4 regions of the Streptomyces sp. BRA346 genome follow, and region 3 is predicted to be linked to each of the others. Evidence: riboswitches for the same ligand, from Rfam matches in the RefSeq annotation. Region 3 holds a riboswitch; each other region holds the start of a gene.
What was found. Region 3 has a riboswitch for cyclic di-AMP ahead of LCH29_RS37340 (M23 family metallopeptidase). Riboswitches for the same ligand answer to the same signal wherever they lie in the genome.

Region 1: linked by a shared signal. The riboswitch ahead of LCH29_RS19150 (M23 family metallopeptidase) and the one ahead of LCH29_RS37340 (M23 family metallopeptidase) in region 3 are both predicted to bind cyclic di-AMP.
Region 2: linked by a shared signal. The riboswitch ahead of LCH29_RS15865 (transglycosylase family protein) and the one ahead of LCH29_RS37340 (M23 family metallopeptidase) in region 3 are both predicted to bind cyclic di-AMP.
Region 4: linked by a shared signal. The riboswitch ahead of LCH29_RS26245 (NlpC/P60 family protein) and the one ahead of LCH29_RS37340 (M23 family metallopeptidase) in region 3 are both predicted to bind cyclic di-AMP.

Annotation. Positions count from the first base shown of each region.
Region 1 is NZ_JAIWIH010000014.1:98,220-102,970, forward strand. Features, by position in the region: gene LCH29_RS19140 (M16 family metallopeptidase) at 1-1,099, shown strand, start outside; gene LCH29_RS19145 (M16 family metallopeptidase) at 1,096-2,505, shown strand; cyclic di-AMP (ydaO/yuaA leader) riboswitch at 2,731-2,892, shown strand; gene LCH29_RS19150 (M23 family metallopeptidase) at 2,907-3,701, shown strand; gene LCH29_RS19155 (GntR family transcriptional regulator) at 3,912-4,709, shown strand.
Region 2 is NZ_JAIWIH010000011.1:28,742-33,492, forward strand. Features, by position in the region: gene LCH29_RS15855 (cytochrome P450 family protein) at 1-604, shown strand, start outside; gene LCH29_RS15860 (transglycosylase family protein) at 719-1,708, shown strand; cyclic di-AMP (ydaO/yuaA leader) riboswitch at 1,963-2,130, shown strand; gene LCH29_RS15865 (transglycosylase family protein) at 2,137-2,811, shown strand; gene eno (phosphopyruvate hydratase) at 2,952-4,268, shown strand; gene LCH29_RS15875 (FtsB family cell division protein) at 4,381-4,751, shown strand, end outside.
Region 3 is NZ_JAIWIH010000044.1:34,278-39,028, reverse strand. Features, by position in the region: gene LCH29_RS37355 (DUF6227 family protein) at 1-688, shown strand, start outside; gene LCH29_RS37350 (hypothetical protein) at 826-1,209, shown strand; gene LCH29_RS37345 (PP2C family protein-serine/threonine phosphatase) at 1,368-2,645, shown strand; cyclic di-AMP (ydaO/yuaA leader) riboswitch at 2,910-3,040, shown strand; gene LCH29_RS37340 (M23 family metallopeptidase) at 3,052-4,215, shown strand; gene LCH29_RS37335 (aldo/keto reductase) at 4,373-4,751, shown strand, end outside.
Region 4 is NZ_JAIWIH010000023.1:100,758-105,508, reverse strand. Features, by position in the region: gene LCH29_RS26255 (hypothetical protein) at 98-451, shown strand; gene LCH29_RS26250 (L,D-transpeptidase family protein) at 595-1,320, shown strand; gene LCH29_RS26245 (NlpC/P60 family protein) at 1,385-2,566, opposite strand; cyclic di-AMP (ydaO/yuaA leader) riboswitch at 2,575-2,797, opposite strand; gene pcrA (DNA helicase PcrA) at 2,966-4,751, shown strand, end outside.

The sequences.
Region 1 (4,751 bases), on a different contig from region 3:
CAGCTTCGAGCGCACCAACTACTTCGAGACGATGCCCGCCCACCAGGTCGAGCTGGCGCTGTGGCTGGAGGCGGACCGGATGGGGTCCCTCCTGACCGCGCTGGACGACGAGAGCCTGGAGAACCAGCGGGACGTCGTCAAGAACGAGCGCCGCCAGCGCTACGACAACGTTCCGTACGGCACGGCCTTCGAGAAGCTCGTCGCCATGGCCTACCCCGAGGGCCACCCGTACCACCACACCCCGATCGGCTCGATGGCCGACCTGGACGCCGCCTCCCTGGAGGACGCCCGGGAGTTCTTCCGCACGTACTACGCGCCGAACAACGCGGTGCTGTCCGTCGTCGGCGACATCGACTCCGAGCAGACGCTCGGCTGGATCGAGAAGTACTTCGGCACCATCCCCTCCCACGAGGGCAAGCGGCCGCCCCGCGACGGCACGCTCCCGGAGGTCATCGGCGGGCAGCTGCGCGAGGTCGTCGAGGAGGAGGTCCCGGCCCGCGCCCTGATGGCCGCCTACCGGCTGCCGCACGACGGCACCCGTGAGGCCGACGCCGCCGACCTGGCGCTGACCGTCCTCGGTGGCGGCGAGTCCTCCCGGCTGCACAACCGACTGGTGCGCCGCGACCGTACGGCAGTCGCCGCCGGGTTCGGTCTGCTGCGGCTGGCGGGCGCGCCGTCGCTGGGCTGGCTGGACGTGAAGACCTCCGGCGGGGTCGAGGTGCCCGGCATCGAGGCCGCCGTCGACGAGGAGCTGGCCCGCTTCGCCGAGGAGGGCCCGACGCCGCAGGAGATGGAGCGCGCCCAGGCGCAGATCGAGCGCGAGTGGCTGGACCGGCTGGCCACCGTCGGCGGCCGCGCCGACGAGCTGTGCCGCTTCGCCGTGCTGTTCGGCGACCCGCAGCTGGCGCTGACCGCCGTGGGGCGGGTGCTGGACATCACCGCCGAGGAGGTGCGGGCCGTGGCCGCGGCGCGGCTGCGCCCCGACAACCGGGCCGTGCTGGTCTACGAGCCCGTCCAGGGCGCCGAGGACGCGGACGACGAGTCCTCCGGTGCCGCAGAAGCCGCCGACACCGACGCAGAAGGGGAGGCGGCCCAGTGAGCGACGCCGTCACCGCCACCATGACCTTCCACCCGCAGCCGCAGGGCGGCGCCCCCAAGCCGTGGGCCTTCCCGGCGCCGGAGCGCAGTGAGCTGTCCAACGGGCTCACCGTGCTGCGCTGCCACCGCCCCGGCCAGCAGGTCGTCGCCGTGGAGATCAACCTCGACGCCCCGCTGGACACCGAACCGGCCGGTCTGGACGGCGTCGGCACGATCATGGCGCGCGCCCTGTCCGAGGGCACCGACAAGCACACCGCCGAGGAGTTCGCCGCCGAGCTGGAGCGCTGCGGCGCCACCCTGGACGCCCACGCGGACCACCCCGGCGTCCGGGTCTCCCTGGAGGTGCCGGTCTCCCGGCTGCCCAAGGCGCTCGGCCTGCTCGCCGACGCGCTGCGCGCCCCCGCCTTCCCCGACGGCGAGATCGAGCGGCTGGTGCGCAACCGACTGGACGAGATCCCGCACGAGCTGGCGAACCCGGCCCGCCGTGCCTCCATGGCTCTGGCCAAGGAGCTGTTCCCGGCCGAGTCGCGGATGTCCCGGCCGCGCCAGGGCACCGAGGAGACCATCGAGGGCATCGACGCCGCGGCGGTGCGCGCCTTCTACGAGGCGCACGTCCGGCCGTCCACCGCGACCGCGGTCGTCGTCGGCGACCTGGCCGGTGTCGACCTCGACCAGGCGCTCGCCGACACCCTCGGCGCCTGGACCGGCGGCCCGGCCCCGCAGCGCTCGGTCCCGCCGATCATCGCCGACGACACCGGTCGTGTGGTGATCGTCGACCGGCCCGGCGCGGTCCAGACCCAGCTGCTCATCGGGCGCATCGGCGCCGACCGGCACGACCGCGTCTGGCCCGCGCAGGTGCTCGGCACCTACTGCCTGGGCGGCACCCTCACCTCCCGGCTGGACCGGGTGCTGCGCGAGGAGAAGGGCTACACCTACGGGGTGCGCGCCTTCGGCCAGGTGCTGCGCTCCACGCCGCCCTCGCCGGCCGGTGGCGGCTCGGCGGGCGCCTCGCTGCTGGCGATCAGCGGTTCGGTGGCCACCGAGGTCACCGGCCCGGCGCTGGACGACCTGTGGACGGTGCTGCGGACGCTGAAGGAGGAGGGGCTGACGGACGCCGAGCGCGATGTCGCCGTGCAGAACCTCGTCGGCGTCGCCCCGCTGAAGTACGAGACGGCCGCCGCTGTCGCGGGCACGCTCGCCGACCAGGTCGAGCAGCACCTGCCGGACGACTTCCAGGCGCAGCTGTACGCCCGGCTCGCGGAGGCGGGGACGGTGGAGGCGACCGCGGCGGTCGTGAGCGCCTTCCCGGCCGACCGGCTGGTGACCGTGCTCGTGGGTGACGCCTCGAAGATCGAGGAGCCGGTCAGGGCGCTCGGCATCGGAGAGGTGCGCGTCATCACCGGCTGAACCGCTCTCCGCCGGGCCCGAGATGTTCCGGGGCCCGGCTCAACGCACCATCAGAACAAGGACCCTGGCGTCAAGCGAGACGCCAGGGTCCTCCCTTATGCCCGATATGAGGGGCGTTTGGTTTGTGGCGAGAACAACAAAAACCCGTAACCGTTTGGTGATCGAAACGCGGCCCGTTTAGCGTCAGTGCGGCTGTTCGCCGGATACCCGCCGCACCCGCGGCACGGACAGTCATCGCCGAGTCCCATGGTGCGAGTGCCAGGGGAGCCGGGGACCCAAACGTCCCTGGGGTGAATCGGACGCCTTCCCCGGCCGGGGGAGGGGCCCGTAGGAGACCTTCCTGCTCCGAACCCGTCAGCTAACCCGGTAGGCGAGAAGGAAGGAAAGGAGTGCGCCACCACATGGCGTTCACCCGTGCCGCAGGGAAGCACCGACGTCCCAGCCAGACCGCCGTCCGTACCGGCGCGAACATCGCCGGCATCACCACGGTCGCCTCGGGCGTCGTCGCCGGCATCGCCGGCCCGGCCCTCGCCGCGACCGGCGAGACGCCGTCTCCCCAGGACACCGGTCTCCGCCAGGCGATGGTGATCGGCGACGGCCTCTCCGACCAGATCGACGCGCAGGCCCAGTCCCAGGAGAGCGCCGCCGAGGCCGCCGCCGCCAAGGCGAAGGCCGAGGCCGTGGCCCGCCAGGAGGCCGCGCGGAAGGCCGAGGCGGCCGCGAAGAAGGCCAAGGCGGAGCGCGAGGCCAAGGAGCGCGCCGCGCGCGAGGAGGAGCGCAAGCGCCTCAACACGTTCGTGTCGCCCGTCGAGGGCTCCTCCGTCTCCACCGGTTACCAGGCGTCCAGCGGCCTGTGGTCCTCCGGCAGCCACACCGGCATCGACTTCAGCGCCTCCACGGGCACCGAGGTGCAGTCGGTGGGCATGGGCGAGGTCGTCGAGGCGGGCTGGGGCGGCTCGTACGGCAACAACGTCGTCATCAAGATGAACGACGGCACCTACACCCAGTACGGCCACCTCTCCTCGATCGGTGTCTCGGTCGGCCAGAAGGTCACCCCCGGCCAGCAGATCGGCCTGTCCGGCGCCACCGGCAACGTCACCGGCCCGCACCTGCACTTCGAGGCCCGCACCACCGCGGAGTACGGCTCGGACATGGACCCGCTGTCCTACCTGCGCTCGCACGGCGTCAACCTCTGACCCGTCGCCGCTCCTGTCGAAAGGCCCCGTCCGCTCCGGACGGGGCCTTCGGCGTTACCCGGCCGGGACGCTCCACTGTGACCAAAAAATATCCCTGAATTGCCTTCGCCCATCGGAAATCCCGGCGGCTTCGAATAGAGTCGCTGAACACGCGTCAATCGGATGCGTTTCGCGGGGTTGAGGCGGAGGTTCGACAATGCGGGACCGGAAGTGAACGGGGATACGGCCGCACTCCAGGGCGGTCGCCGGATTTCGGCGCATGCGGTGTGCACGGCGATCCGTGACGACATCATCTCCGGTACCTATCCGCCCGGCAGCCGGCTGACCGAGGAGCTGCTCGCCCGGCGCTACGGGGTCTCCCGGGTGCCCGTCCGCGAGGCGCTGCGCACCCTGGAGTCCGAGGGCTTCGTCACGACCCGGCGGCATGCGGGCGCGTGCGTCGCCCAGCCGTCCGAGAAGGAGGCGGCCGACCTCCTGGACATCCGGGCCCTGCTGGAGCCGCTGGGCGCCGCCAGGGCCGCCCAGCGCCGCACCGAGGGGCATCTGAAGGTGCTGCGCGGTCTGGTCCGGCTCGGCCAGGAGCGGGCCCAGCGCGGCCGCTTGGGCGAGCTGCGCTCGCTGGGCGACTGGTTCCACGAGACGCTCGCCCAGGCGTCCGGCAGCCCGAGCCTGGCGGGAATGCTGGTGCAGCTGCGGCGCAAGACGGCGTGGGTGTACGCGTCGGACCCGGCCCGGCAGGCCGCGCAGGTGGTCCAGTCCATGCAGCCCGTACAGGCCGCGCCGGGCCTACCGGGGGCGACCGGGGGCGCCGACCCGTCGGTGCGCGCCGTCGAGTCCTGGGCGGAGCACGGGGCGATCGTGGACGCGGTCGCGCGCGGCGACGCCGACCGGGCGCGGGCGCTCGCCGCCGCGCACACCGAACGCTCGCTGGCCGAATACCGATTGCGAAACGGGTCCCAGGTGAGAACTTCGAAACATTCCGTAAACACGGCGAGCGGCCGGAATTAACAGCCGTCCGCTAATGCGGCTCAATGGAATTCGGGATGCGAA
Region 2 (4,751 bases), on a different contig from region 3:
CGACTTGATGTCGGATCTGATCCGGGCCAGCGACCACGGTGACCATCTCACCGAGAACGAGGCCGCGGCGATGGCCTTCATCCTTTTGTTCGCGGGTTTCGAGACCACCGTCAATCTGATCGGCAACGGCCTCTACGCGCTGCTGCGCCATCCCGGGCAGCGGGCCCGGCTGCACGGGGCATTGGAAGAAGGGGACGAGGAACTGCTCGCCACCGGGGTCGAGGAACTGCTGCGCTACGACGGCCCGGTGGAGATGGCCACCTGGCGGTTCGCCACCGAGCCGGTGACCATCGGCGGGCAGCACATCGCCGAGGGAGAGCCGGTGCTGGTGGTGCTCGCCGCCGCCGACCGCGACCCCGAGCGCTTCGCCGACCCCGACGTGCTCGACCTCGCCCGCACCGACAACCAGCACCTCGGTTACGGCCACGGCATCCATTACTGTCTGGGTGCCCCGCTGGCCCGCCTCGAGGCGCAGACCGCGCTCGCCACCCTGCTGCGCCGTATCCCGGATCTCCGGCTCGCGGTGGAGCCGGACGACCTGCGCTGGCGTGGCGGGCTCATCATGCGCGGACTGCGCGCCCTTCCGGTGACCTGGGGAAAGTGACATCCGGTCAGCCATGTGACCGTGACGTGACCTGAGATACACCGGCTTGTGATGATCGTGTGGCGTCGCTATGTTCAACCGACAAACCGAGCCCCCACACGAGAGGCGATTCGCATGCTTTCCGGGAACGGACGTCACCGCCGCCCCCGCCAGGCTCCGGCCATCGTCGTCGCGGCGGGGGTGACCGGCGCGAGCATCGCCCTCCCGCTCTTCGGAGCGACCGGCGCCCAGGCAGCCCCCGCCTCCACATGGGACCAGGTCGCCGAGTGCGAGAGCGCCGGGATGTGGAGCGCCAACGAGGGCAACGGCTTCTACGGCGGCCTGCAACTGACCCTCGACATGTGGAAGAAGTACGGCGGCACCAGCTACGCCCCGCGGCCCGACCTCGCCAGCCGCTCCCAGCAGATAGCCGTCGCCGAGTCGATCCTCGGCGACCGCGGCCCGGACGCCTGGCCCAGCTGCGCGCTGAACGCCGGGCTGACCGACGGCGGCGACGCCCCGGACGTGAACCCCGGCAGCACGGCGCGCCCCTCCCAGCAGGACGACGCGGAGCGCGAGGACCGTGACCGGTCCGACGCCCGGGACCGTGGCGCTCCGTCCGGCAAGACGCCGGACGCCTCCGACGCCTCCGACGCGCCCACCGGGCCGGAGCGGCCCGAGCACTCGGCCACGCCGGGCGACTCGAACGACTCGAACGACTCGAACGACTCGGACGACGCGAACGACTCCGACGGCTCGAACGGCGGCGCGTCCTCCCCGTCCCCTTCTTCCGGTGCGCCGTCCCCCGGCGCGTCCGACCCCTCGCCGACCCCCTCCTCCACCGAGCGCGGCTCCGAGGGCACCTCCGGCGCCCGCCGGGGCGAACGGGACACGGGGCAGCGGCCGAGCGACCACGCCTCGCGCGGCGGTGCCGACAGGGCGGAAAACCCCACGGATGGCGGCTACACGGTGCGTCCGGGTGACAACCTTTCAGCAATCGCCGAAAAGCAGGAATTGGGCGCCGACTGGCGTCGGCTCTACGAGTCCAACGAAAACCTCATCGGAACCGACCCGGATCTCATTCTCCCTGGTCAGCGACTTGATCTCACCATCAGGAGCCGGTAGTTCGGGGTGATTTGCCCGATCTGGAACCGGTGAGACATACCTCTCGTCACATTTTCCGGGGCGTCCGAGGTGTCCGGTCTCTCCGCACCCGGCCCCACCTGCGCCGATGTGGGCCGAGTGAGATCGATAACAGCCCTGTTCACTGGGATAAGGGTGTTTGAACGTTTCCCGCACGTGTGTTTAACGTCTTTCCGCTCGCCACCGCGAGCACCGTCGACCGTCACGCCGAGTCCTGCCGGCGGTCGTCCGGTACCGACGCGCCAGCGCCGAAGGCAGGAGCGGGGGACCCAAGGTAAGTGCCGGGAGGCCAGCAAGATCGGCCGAGCGGCTAGGGGTGAAGCAGGGTGCGGACCCCCGCACCCAGCCGGGCAACTCACGCCCGAACCCGACAGCTCACCTCGTAGGCGTCGGTGAGGAAACGAACGAACATGTCCAACGCTCAGGGCAAGCACCGTCGTCCTTCCAAGGCCACTCGTTTCGCAGCGCTCGCCGGCCTCGCCGGAGCCGCCGTGGCCACCCCGCTCATCGGTGCGACGTCCGCCTCTGCCGCCACCACGTCCCAGTGGGACCAGGTCGCGCAGTGCGAGTCCGGCGGCAACTGGTCGATCAACACCGGCAACGGTTACTACGGCGGCCTTCAGTTCTCCTCCTCCACCTGGGCCGCGTACGGCGGTACCGCCTTCGCACCCACCGCCGACAAGGCCGGCAAGGCCCAGCAGATCCAGGTGGCCGAGAAGGTCCTGGCCAGCCAGGGCAAGGGCGCCTGGCCGGTCTGCGGCAAGGGCCTGACCAGCGGCGGCGCCCCGTCCGCCCCGGCGCCGTCCACCCCGTCGCAGAGCCAGTCCGACTCCTCGCAGTCGGCCCCGTCCGCCAAGCCGAAGGCCGCGCCCCGCAGCGCGCCCGAGCACGCCGCGCGCGCCGAGACCCGCGGCCCGATCAAGAAGGGCGACGGCGAGTACAAGGTCAAGTCCGGTGACACCCTTGGCAAGATCGCCAAGACGGAGGACGTCAAGGGCGGCTGGAAGAAGCTCTTCGAGCTGAACAAGAACGTCATCCAGAAGGCCGACCTGATCTTCCCCGGCCAGCAGCTCCACCTGAGCTGAGCAGCCACACCGTAGTCAACGAGGGGGTGTCTTTCGGGTCAGGCCGGATCAGAGGCATGATCCGGAAGACGCCCCCTGGCCCCGGCCGGGTGCGCCGCCCCCACGGTGCACCCCGCCGGGGCTTCGGTGCGGTTAGGCTCATGCTGCTACCGAAGACCCATACGAAGGAGAACCTCGTGCCGTCCATCGACGTCGTCGTAGCTCGCGAGATCCTCGACTCGCGAGGCAATCCCACGGTCGAGGTCGAGGTCGGCCTCGACGACGGCAGCACCGGCCGTGCCGCCGTCCCGTCCGGCGCCTCCACCGGCGCCTTCGAGGCCCTCGAACTCCGTGACGGCGACAAGAACCGCTATGGCGGCAAGGGCGTGGAGAAGGCCGTCCTCGCCGTCATCGAGCAGATCGGCCCCGAGCTGGTCGGCTATGACGCCACCGAGCAGCGCCTGATCGACCAGGCGATGTTCGATCTGGATGCCACTCCGGACAAGTCCTCGCTCGGCGCCAACGCCATCCTCGGCGTCTCCCTCGCCGTGGCGCACGCCGCCTCCGAGGCGTCCGACCTGCCCCTCTTCCGTTACCTCGGCGGCCCGAACGCGCACCTGCTGCCGGTCCCGATGATGAACATCCTCAACGGCGGCTCGCACGCCGACTCCAATGTGGACATCCAGGAGTTCATGATCGCGCCGGTCGGCGCGGAGTCCTTCTCCGAGGCCCTGCGCTGGGGTGCCGAGGTCTACCACACCCTGAAGGGCGTGCTGAAGGAGCGCGGCCTGTCCACCGGTCTCGGTGACGAGGGCGGCTTCGCGCCGAACCTCGACTCCAACCGGGACGCCCTCGACCTGATCGTCGAGGCCATCAAGAAGGCCGGCTACCAGCCCGGCCAGGACATCGCGCTCGCGCTCGACGTCGCCGCCTCCGAGTTCCACAAGGACGGCGTCTACCAGTTCGAGGGCAAGGCCCGCACCGCGTCCGAGATGACCGCGTACTACGCCGAGCTGGTCGAGGCGTACCCGCTGGTCTCCATCGAGGACCCGCTGAACGAGGAGGACTGGGACGGCTGGAAGACGATCACCGAGCAGCTCGGTGACAAGGTCCAGCTGGTCGGCGACGACCTGTTCGTGACCAACCCCGAGCGGCTGGCCCGCGGCATCGAGAACGACACCGCGAACGCCCTGCTGGTCAAGGTCAACCAGATCGGCTCGCTGACCGAGACCCTCGACGCCGTCGAGCTGGCCCAGCGCAGCGGCTTCAAGTGCATGATGTCGCACCGCTCCGGTGAGACCGAGGACGTCACGATCGCCGACCTGGCCGTCGCCACCAACTGCGGCCAGATCAAGACCGGCGCCCCGGCCCGCTCCGAGCGGGTGGCCAAGTACAACCAGCTGCTGCGCATCGAGGAGATCCTCGACGACGCCGCGGTGTACGCGGGCCGCTCCGCCTTCCCGCGGTTCAAGGGCTGACCGCTTCTCGAACCTCGAGGAGCGGACACGTCTGACGCTTGTCCCCGGCCGCGGTCCCGTACCGTGGCCGGGGACGGCGTTACTCAAGCGAAGTCATCACCGGGGAGGCGACGTGCCGGCGGATCGGTTCTCCACCGCGACCAGGCTGAAGGCGCTCGGCGAACACGCCGCCGCCCGGGTCTACCGTGCCCGGATCAAGCGCCGCCGCAGCCGGCTCACCGGCCGGGCCGCCCTCCTCGCGCTGGTCGTCTGCTCCCTGGTGGTCGCCCTGGCGTATCCCATGCGGCAGTACATCTCCCAGCGCTCGGAGATCGCCGACCAGCGGCGCCAGGCCCAGCGCGAGCGCGCCGAGGTGGCCAAGCTCCGCGAGCAGAAGGCCCGGCTGCGCGACCCGGCGTACATCGAGCGGCAGGCCCGCGAGCATCTGCACTATCTGATGCCGGGCGAGACCGGCTTCAGCATGGTGGACCCCGGTGCCCGGGC
Region 3 (4,751 bases):
CGAGGCGGTGCTGAGCCGGGCGCGGAGCGCCCTGATGCACCAGTCCGAGCTGCGTTCCTGCCGACAGTGCAACGAGCCGTCAGGCCCGCGCGGATACACGACGTATCGGCATGTCTTCCTGCTGCCCGACGGCAGCAGCCTGCTGCTGTGGGAGCTGGAGCACAACACCGGCCCGGACGGCCGCCCGCAGTTCGAGCTGTACGCGGACGAGGAGGCCCTCGCGCTCGCCGAGCGCCGCGTCCACCGTTGCATCGGCGGTGCCCGCTGGGAGGAGCTGGACGGGTTACCGCTGTGGCTGCCGGAGCAGATGCTCCAGGCCGCCGAGCCCCAGGCGGTCCAGCGTGCGTACGTGGCCGACAACTCGGCCGACCACGCCCGCCGCGTCCTGCGCCGCGCCGAGAACCCCGACCGGCCGGGGGAGGAGACCGAGCGGCTGCTGATGACGGCGTTCGCCCATGACATCGCGTTAGCTCCCAAGCCGCGCCGCCGCTCCGGCGGCCCCGACGCCACCTGGTGCCGCTTCTACGAGCACGCCTTCCTGCTCGCGGGCGGCGACGAGATCGTGCTGTGGGAGCTGGAGCACAATCTGACCCGGGACGGGCGGCTGGTGTGCGAGGTGTATCTCGACGAGGTGTCGGCGGAGTTGGCGGCCGACCGCCACGCCCGCGCCCTCGGCGTCGATCTCTGAGTACGCCGAGTTCCGAATGATCCGACAGTGGGCCCATCGGGTGAAGTGCGTGCGCGCCTCCCTGATGTCGCGGTTGTCCTTTCGTTGAATCGCAACGTGTGGTTTTCCGCGGATTCGGCTCTTCTGGAGGAAATCTCGTGAACATCGGAAAGAAGGTTGCTGTCCTGACCGTGGCGGCAGGCGCCCTGGTCCTGGGGAGCGCGGGTGGAGCGTCCGCCCACGGGTACGGCGGCTTCGACCCCTTCGGGGCGGTCCAGACCAACTCGTGTGACACGGCCATCGGCCCCATCGTCAACACCGCTGTGGGCGCCACCACGGGTGACATCTCGTTCGCCAGCAACTGCCTCAACTACACCAACGGCACGGCGGCCGTTCAGTCCAACGACTGTGACACGTCCACCGGCCTCGTCACCAACATCGGCGGGCTCGCCAGCTCGGGCGACATCACCGGTGGCAGCAACTGCACCAACATCGCCCTCGCCAACGGCGGTGGCTACAGCGGCGGCTACGGCCGCGGCTGACGCCTACTGAGCCCTGGCGGATGCCACGGCTTCCCCTGCGGCCCCGGATGCCTGCCATCCGGGGCCGTGGTGCGTCCGGGGCTGTCGCGTGACGCACCTGGCGACGCACCCACATGGCCGCGATCGACTCGCACGGCGGCCCGGCACCCGGAAGCCTGATGACGGAGTCACGGACCGACGGGGTCACGAACCAGGGAAAGCGAGACAGGCCGGTGGCGCGGGTGCGAGGGAGCAGGGCTCGTCCGGGCGCCCGTACGCCCGCCGCCGACTCCTCGGGCGCGGCCGCCGGACTCGTCACGGCAGAGGAGGCCCTCCAGGCATCCTCGGGGCGCCGGCTGGCCCGCTGGACCCCCGCCGTCCTCCTGCTCGGCGGCATCGCCTTCGACCTCGCCGCCCCGGCCCCGTACACCGCCTCCCCCTTCTTCGCCGCGGCCCCGCTGGTCGCCGCCTCCCTCTTCCCGCTGCGGCCGACCATCGTCACCACGGTGCTCGCCCTCACCGCCGTCTGCCTGCTGGCGGAGCTGCACGGCGTACGGGACCCGACCCAGGCCGCGACCGAGATCGCCACCGTGGCAACCGTCGCCCTGCTCGCGCTCGTGATCAACCGCGTCGTCCGCCGCGGCGACCGGCGGCTGGCCTCGGCGCGCGGCATTGCGGAGGCGGCGCAGCGGGCCGTGCTGCCCGTACCGCCCGCCCGTATCGCCGGGCTGGACGTCGCGGCGCGCTATGTGGCGGCCGAGCGGTACGCCGCGATCGGCGGCGATCTGTACGCGGTGCAGGACACCCCGCACGGCGTACGGCTGATCGTCGGGGACGTCCGCGGCAAGGGGCTCCAGGCCGTGGAGGTCGTCGCGGTCCTCATTGGTGCCTTCCGGGAGGCCGCGGAGCAGGAGGCGACGCTGGAGGGGCTCGCGGGGCGCCTGGAGCGGGCGTTGCGGCGCGAGGGCGCGCGACGGGCCGAGCTGGAGGCGTTCGAGGGGTTCACCACCGCCGTCCTCGGCGAGATCCCGCGCGGTGACTCCACCCTCCGCCTCATCAACCGCGGCCACCCGGCGCCGCTGCTGCTGCCCGGCGACGGCGCGGTGCGCCGCCTGGAGCCGGAGACGGCCGCGCTGCCGCTGGGGATGGGCGAACTGGGCGCGTGGCCCGACCGGGTGACGGAGCTGCGGTTCCCCGAGGACGCGATGCTGCTGCTGTTCACGGACGGGGTGACCGAGGCCCGTGACCGGCACGGCACGTTCTACGTCCCCGAGGAGCGGCTGCGCGGCCGCCGCTTCACCGGGCCGGGCGGGCTGCTCGACGCGCTGGTGGAGGACGTCGCGCTGCACGCGGGCGGGGAGACCTCGGACGACATGGCGCTGCTCGCGGTCCGGCGCCCGCCCGGAACGAACGGAATCACGACCCCCGCTCCGGACACGGACCGTAGCCAACCGTGACGCCCGTGCATAACGATTGACACACGATCAGCCCGCCGGAGGTTTTTACCATCCCTTTTCAACCGGGGTGAAACGCCCCCATCTGTCCATCCTTGGTTACTAAGTTCATGCCAAAGCTACGCGGATTCTTCAGAAGAGCTTGGAATCATGTCGCGCTCTCTATTAACGTTCGATAACGCAGCGCGGTCGGCACAGCCGTCGCAGAGGCGGCACCGTGCGCCGTCGCCGAATCCCGTACGTGCAGCGCGCCAGCACCACCAGTAGCACCAGGCACCACCAGCACCAGGGAACCGGGGAACCACCACCTTGGGGTGAATCGGGTCGAACCTGACCCGTAGGAGACCTTCCTGCTCCGAACCCGTCAGCTAACCCGGTAGGCGAGAGGGAAGGAAAGGAGTGCGCCCCGGTGGCGTCCAACAGGTCCGTACTGGACGAAGCTCCGTACCGCTCATCAGGTACGGGTCCCGGCACCGCGACCGCGTACGGAGTCGGCTTCGACGCCGGAGCCGGCGCCCGCCCCACGGTCGGCCTCGGAGCCGAAGCGGATGAGCCGCCCCTGGGCAAGGAAGCCGTCTGGGACGAGTGGAACCCCACCGAGGAGTCCATCGCTCCGCTCCGCGGCCGGCACCGCGTCGGCAAGCAGCGCGGCGGGACCATGGCCCGCAGCGGCGCCGTCCTCGGCGTCGGCGTCATCGCGGCGGTCGGCGCGGGCGGCATGGCGAGTGCCAAGGACCGGCCGACCGTCCCGATCTCCATGCCGGACCTCGCCCACGTCGCCGACGAGGTCAAGGCCCAGCTGCCCGCCGCCAAGGACCTGCCCGGCATCGGCTCCCTGATGGCCGACGACCAGGACTCCGCCCAGACCACCGCGACCGGCCTCACCACCAGCGGCGCCGAGGCGGGCGAGGCGCTGCGCACCCGCATCCTGCGGCAGGCCGAGAGCCAGCAGACCGCGGCGGAGGACGACAGACGCGAGAGCGAGGCGCGCGCCGCCGCCAAGGCCGCCGCCGACGACGCAGCGAAGGCCGCCGCCAAGGCCCGCGACCTGGCGGAGCAGAAGAAGGCCGAGGCCGCCGCCAAGAAGAAGGCCGCCGAGGCCGCCGCCAAGGCGAAGGCGGAGGCCGAGAAGGAGGCCGCAGCGAAGGCCGCCGCCGAGCGCCGCGCCAAGGCCGCCGGCGGGTTCACCCTCCCCGTCGCCTCGTACACCCTGACCGCGGGCTTCGGCCAGGCGGGCGACCTGTGGTCCGCCGACCACACCGGCCAGGACTTCGCCGCCCCGACCGGCACCCCGGTCAAGGCGCTGAGCGGCGGCACCATAACCCAGGCGGGCTGGGCCGGATCGTACGGCTACCGCATCGTGCTCACGCTCGATGACGGCACCGAGATCTGGTACTGCCACCTGTCGTCCATGGTCGTCACCTCGGGCAAGGTGTCCTCGGGCGAGACCATCGGCCGCGTCGGCGCCACCGGCAACGTCACCGGCCCCCACCTCCACCTGGAGGTCCGGCCGGGCGGCGGCTCGCCGATCGACCCGATGCCCTGGCTGCGCGACCACGGGCTGAACCCGTGACCCCCTGATCCGGCCGTCGCCGCGGCGACGGCCCATCGTTCCGGCGGCTCTGGCGCTCTCTCCCCCCTTGACGCCAGGGCCGCCGGTTCTCTGTCCGCGGCCTCCGCTGCGGCCTCCGACGGAATAACCCCCTCCCTCCTGCGCGTTGTAGTGACGCATGACTGAGACCCGCAAGGACACCCGTAAGAACATCGGCAGCCTGTCCGTCTTCCCGCTCTCCCTGGGCGGCAACGTCTTCGGCTGGACGGCCGACGAGGCCGAATCCTTCGAGGTGCTCGACGCCTACGTGGCGGCGGGCGGCAATTTCATCGACACCGCGGACGTCTACTCCGCCTGGGCACCCGGCAACGAGGGCGGCGAGTCCGAGACCATCCTCGGCAAGTGGTTCGCCTCCCGCGGCAACCGCGACGACATCGTCCTCGCCACCAAGGTCGGCGCCGGTTTGCCGGAACCCCGCGGACTCTCCTCGTCCGCCATCAAGTCCGGCCTGGACGAGTCCCTCCAGCGCCTGGGCACCGACTACGTCGACCTCTACT
Region 4 (4,751 bases), on a different contig from region 3:
GCGGGGTGGGCGGGATCGGGGCGGCTGTGACCGATGTGCCGATCGGGGTGTACCCGGGTGACTGGCGGTGATATGAGCGGCGCTAGTCTCCGGTGCCATGGACGTACTCATCAATGTGTTCGTCGGCCTGCACATCGTCGGCATCGCCGCCCTGCTGGGAGGCTTCCTCTCCCAGCTCACGGCGATACGCGGGGACGGCGCGCGGATGACGCCGGGGATGCTGCACGGCGCGCTGACCATGCTGGTCACGGGGGCGGCTCTGGTCGGGCTGAACCAGGCGGACGATCAGACGGTCAACAACATCAAGATCGGCGTCAAGCTGGCGCTGCTGATCGTGATCCTGGGCCTGGTGTACGTGAAGCGGGACGAGGAGAAGGTGGAGCCCGCGGTCTTCAGCGCGGTCGGCGCGCTGACGACGGTGAACATCTTCATCGCCGTGCTCTGGACCTGATCCGCTGACGCCCCATCCGTGCTCCGGCTGGGCCAACTCGGGGGCGGGAAGGGGCGGAATGGGGGAAATCGCACCTGTAAGCGCAACCCGACGCACTCTTCGACTGTCTTACCCGTCAAGGGCAAGCCCGGAGGGAGCGCGCAATGGGGGTAAAGGCAGGGTTCGGGGCGTGGCGGGCATGGCGCCGCCGTACGGCGGTCGCCTTGGGCATGGCGGGCATGGTGGTGCCGCTGTCCGTCGCGCTCGGTACGGCACCGGCGCAGGCGGCGACGGCGTGCACGGCGAGCACCGGTCCGTATCAGAGGCAGGTCGAGAAGTTCCTCGGCCGTCCCGTCGACGGTCGGCAGTCCTCGGGGGACTGCCGCGCGACGCAGAGATTCCAGATCAACCACGGCATCAGCCCGACCATCGGCTACGCGGGCCCCGTCACCTGGGGCGTCATGAAGCTGATCAACGCGCAGTACGCGGCGGGCCGTAACCCCAACGCGGCGCGCAAGTGCCCCACCAACAAGGGCCGTATCGCCTGCGTCGACCTCACCCGGCAGCTCAGCTGGGTGCAGGACGGTTCGCGGCTGGTGTTCGGGCCGGTGCCGGTGCGCACCGGGCGGGACAGGTACGAGACCCGCACCGGGCTGAAGCAGATCTACTGGCGGCACAAGAACCACTGGTCGACGATCTACCACGTGGCCATGCCGTACAGCCAGTTCTTCGACGGCGGCCAGGCGTTCCACTCCATCGCGGGAAGCGTATGGTCGCCGCCCGGCTCCCACGGCTGCGTCAACATGCGCTCCGGTGACGCGCAGAAGTACTGGAGCCTGTTGCGGAACGGCGACGACGTGTACGTGTACGGGCGCAAGCCGGGCACGTGATCCGGCCGGTGTTCACGGTGTGAGCGGCGGCTGCCCGATCGGGCATCGGGCAGCCGCACTGCGGCTACGCGGGCCGCACGCTCCCGTAGATCGGCATCTCGGTGATCGGCGCCTTCTTCACCACGTCCCCCGGCTTCGGCGCGTGGATCATCATCCCGTCGCCGATGTAGAGCCCGACGTGGCTGATGTCGTCGTAGAAGAAGACGAGATCACCGGGCTCGAGGTCGGAGGTCGAGACGCGCGTACCGGCCTTCACCTGGTCCCATGTGGTGCGCGGCAGGGAGACACCGGCGGCCTTCCACGCGGCTTGGGTGAGCCCCGAGCAGTCGTAGGAGTTGGGCCCGGTCGCGCCCCAGACGTACGGCTTGCCGAGCTGGGACTCCGCGAAGTCGATCGCCTTGGCCGCCTTGGTGCCGTTCGTGGCGGTGGACGAGCCGGATGAGCTGCTTCCGGAACCGGAAGAGGAACCGCCGCTCGACTGCTGATCCTGTTCCTGCTGCTTCTGCTGGGCCGCGGCCTCCCGCTGCTTCTCGGCCAGCTCGGCCGCCTTGCGCCGCGCCTCCTCGGCCTTCTTCTTCTCGATCGCCGCCAGCCGCGCCTTCTCCTTGGCGGTCAGGTTCGCCAGCAGCCGCCGGGCCTGCGCGAGCTTGTCCTGGACGGCCTTCTTCTTGGTCTTCAGCTCTCGCTGGGTCTCGGTCAGCGACTCCAGACTCTTGGCGGCCTCGCGGCGCTCCTTGGCGGCCTTCGCCGCCTGCGTCTGGAAGTCGTCGACGGCCCGCTTCTGCGAACCGGCCATCCGGTTCATCAGATGCGACTGGTCGAAGAGGTCCTGCGGGTCGTTGGAGAACAGCAGGCTCGCGGCGCTCGAGGTCATGCCGCCGTTGCGGTACTGGGCCGCGGCGTAGGTGCCGAGCGTGCGGCGGGCCTCGTTGAGCTTCTCCGTGTTCTCGGCGACGTCGTCCATCATCCGGTTGACCTTGGTGCGCTGCTGCTCGGAGCGCTCCTTGGCGGCGTTGTAGTGCTGGGTGGCGGTTTCCGCCTGGTGGTAGAGGGTGTCCACCTTCTCCTTGACCGCCTCGATCGACTGCGTGGTGCCGGGCTTGGGGTCGCCCGGCGCGGCGTTCGCGGTCTGGGAGAGGAGGGTGACGGAGGCGAGGGCGGCGGTGGTGAACCCGACGGCCGTACGGCGCCCGGTGGAGGAGGCGGCGGTGGGTATTCGGGTCCGCGGCTTGCGGTGCGACGCCAAGGGAGGCGACTCCTTCCGTGGACCGCCTACCGGGTTAGCTGTCGGGTTCGGGCGATACGGAAGGTTGCCCTACGGCCTCTGCGGACGGACGACATGTCGTACGCGTCGTACCGCCGCTCGGGCCGATTCACCCCGGTGTTGTCGGGCCCCTCCTCCCCGAAGGGGGGCGAGGAGGGCGGGTCCCCGGCTCCGGGCGCCTTGCGACACGGACGGACTCGGCGGAGGCTGCCCGGGCCGGCGCGGTTCGCCGACGGGTCTACGGGCCGCCTGAGGGAGGACGGTAGCCAACTCGTGGGGCTCCTGTGAAGGCTGGTGGTCGATATGCCCGAAACCGTTTCGTGACATCCATACGCAGTCCATGCGTAGGCTGTCAGTGCGGCGCCCTAAACTCGGTGAGCGATGAGCAGCCTCTTTGATGACAGCTTCCTGGCGAATCTCGGGCCTCCGGAGGAGGAGCCCCCGCCGCCCGAGGATTCCGCACACCCGGGTCACGCCGGCGGTTCGGACGGTTCAGGTGGCGAGGAGGTGCCGCACCACCTCTTCACGGGCGCATTCGACGCGCCGGTGCCCAGCGGGACCAGAGACGCGCATTACCGGAACGGCGCGGCCCGCCCCGCCGTCGACCCCGCTGCGCTGCTGGAGGGGCTGAATGAGCAGCAGCGGGCCGCCGTGGAGCACACCGGCTCGCCGCTGCTGATCGTCGCGGGGGCCGGGTCCGGCAAGACCCGGGTGCTCACCCACCGCATCGCGTATCTGCTCGGCACCCGCCATGTGCACCCCGGCCAGATCCTCGCCATCACCTTCACCAACAAGGCGGCGGGCGAGATGAAGGAGCGGGTCGAGGAGCTGGTCGGCCCGCGGGCGAACGCGATGTGGGTGATGACGTTCCACAGCGCGTGCGTGCGCATCCTGCGCCGCGAGTCGAAGAAGCTGGGCTTCACCTCATCGTTCTCGATCTACGACGCGGCCGACTCGAAGCGGCTGATGGCGCTGGTGTGCCGGGATCTCGATCTCGACCCGAAGAAGTTCCCGCCGAAGTCGTTCAGCGCCAAGATCTCCAACCTGAAGAACGAGCTGATCGACGAGGAGACCTTCGCCGGTCAGGCGGCGGACGGCTTCGAGAAGACGCTCGCCGAGGCGTACGCGATGTACCAGTCGCGGCTGCGCGAGGCCAACGCCCTCGACTTCGACGACATCATCATGACCACGGTCAACCTGCTCCAGGCGTTCCCGGACGTCGCGGAGCACTACCGCCGCCGCTTCCGGCACGTCCTGGTCGACGAGTACCAGGACACCAACCACGCTCAGTACACGCTGGTGCGCGAACTGGTGGGCACGGACACGGACGAGGTGGCGGCCGGTGAGCTGTGCGTCGTGGGCGACGCCGACCAGTCGATCTACGCGTTCCGGGGCGCCACGATCCGTAACATCCTCCAGTTCGAGGAGGACTACCCGGACGCGCGGACGATCCTGCTGGAGCAGAACTACCGCTCCACGCAGACGATCCTGAGCGCGGCCAACGCCGTCATCGAGCGGAACGAGAACCGCCGCCCGAAGAACCTGTGGACCGAGGCGGGCACCGGCGCCACCATCACCGGCTACGTCGCCGACACCGAGCACGACGAGGCCCAGTTCGTCGCCGACGAGATCGACCGGCTGACGGACGCGGGGGACGCCCGGGCCGGGGACGTCGCGGTGTTCTACCGCACCAACGCCCAGTCCCGTGTCTTCGAAGAGATCTTCATCCGGGTCGGGCTGCCGTACAAGGTCGTCGGCGGGGTCCGCTTCTACGAGCGCAAGGAGGTCCGCGACGTCCTCGCGTACCTGCGCGTGCTGGCCAACCCCGAGGACGCCGTCCCGCTGCGCCGCATCATGAACGTGCCCAAGCGCGGCATCGGCGACCGCGCCGAAGCGATGATCGACGCGCTCGCGTCGCGCGAGAAGATCACCTTCCCGCAGGCGCTGCGCCGCGTCGACGAGGCGTACGGCATGGCGGCCCGCTCGGCGAACGCGGTCAAGCGGTTCAACGCGCTCATGGAGGAGTTGCGGACCATCGTGGAGTCGGGCGCGGGCCCGGCGACCGTCCTGGAAGCCGTGCTGGAGCGCACCGGCTATCTGGCCGAGCTCCAGGCGTCCACCGATCCGCAGGACGAGACCCGCATCGAAAACCTCCAGGAGCTGGCCT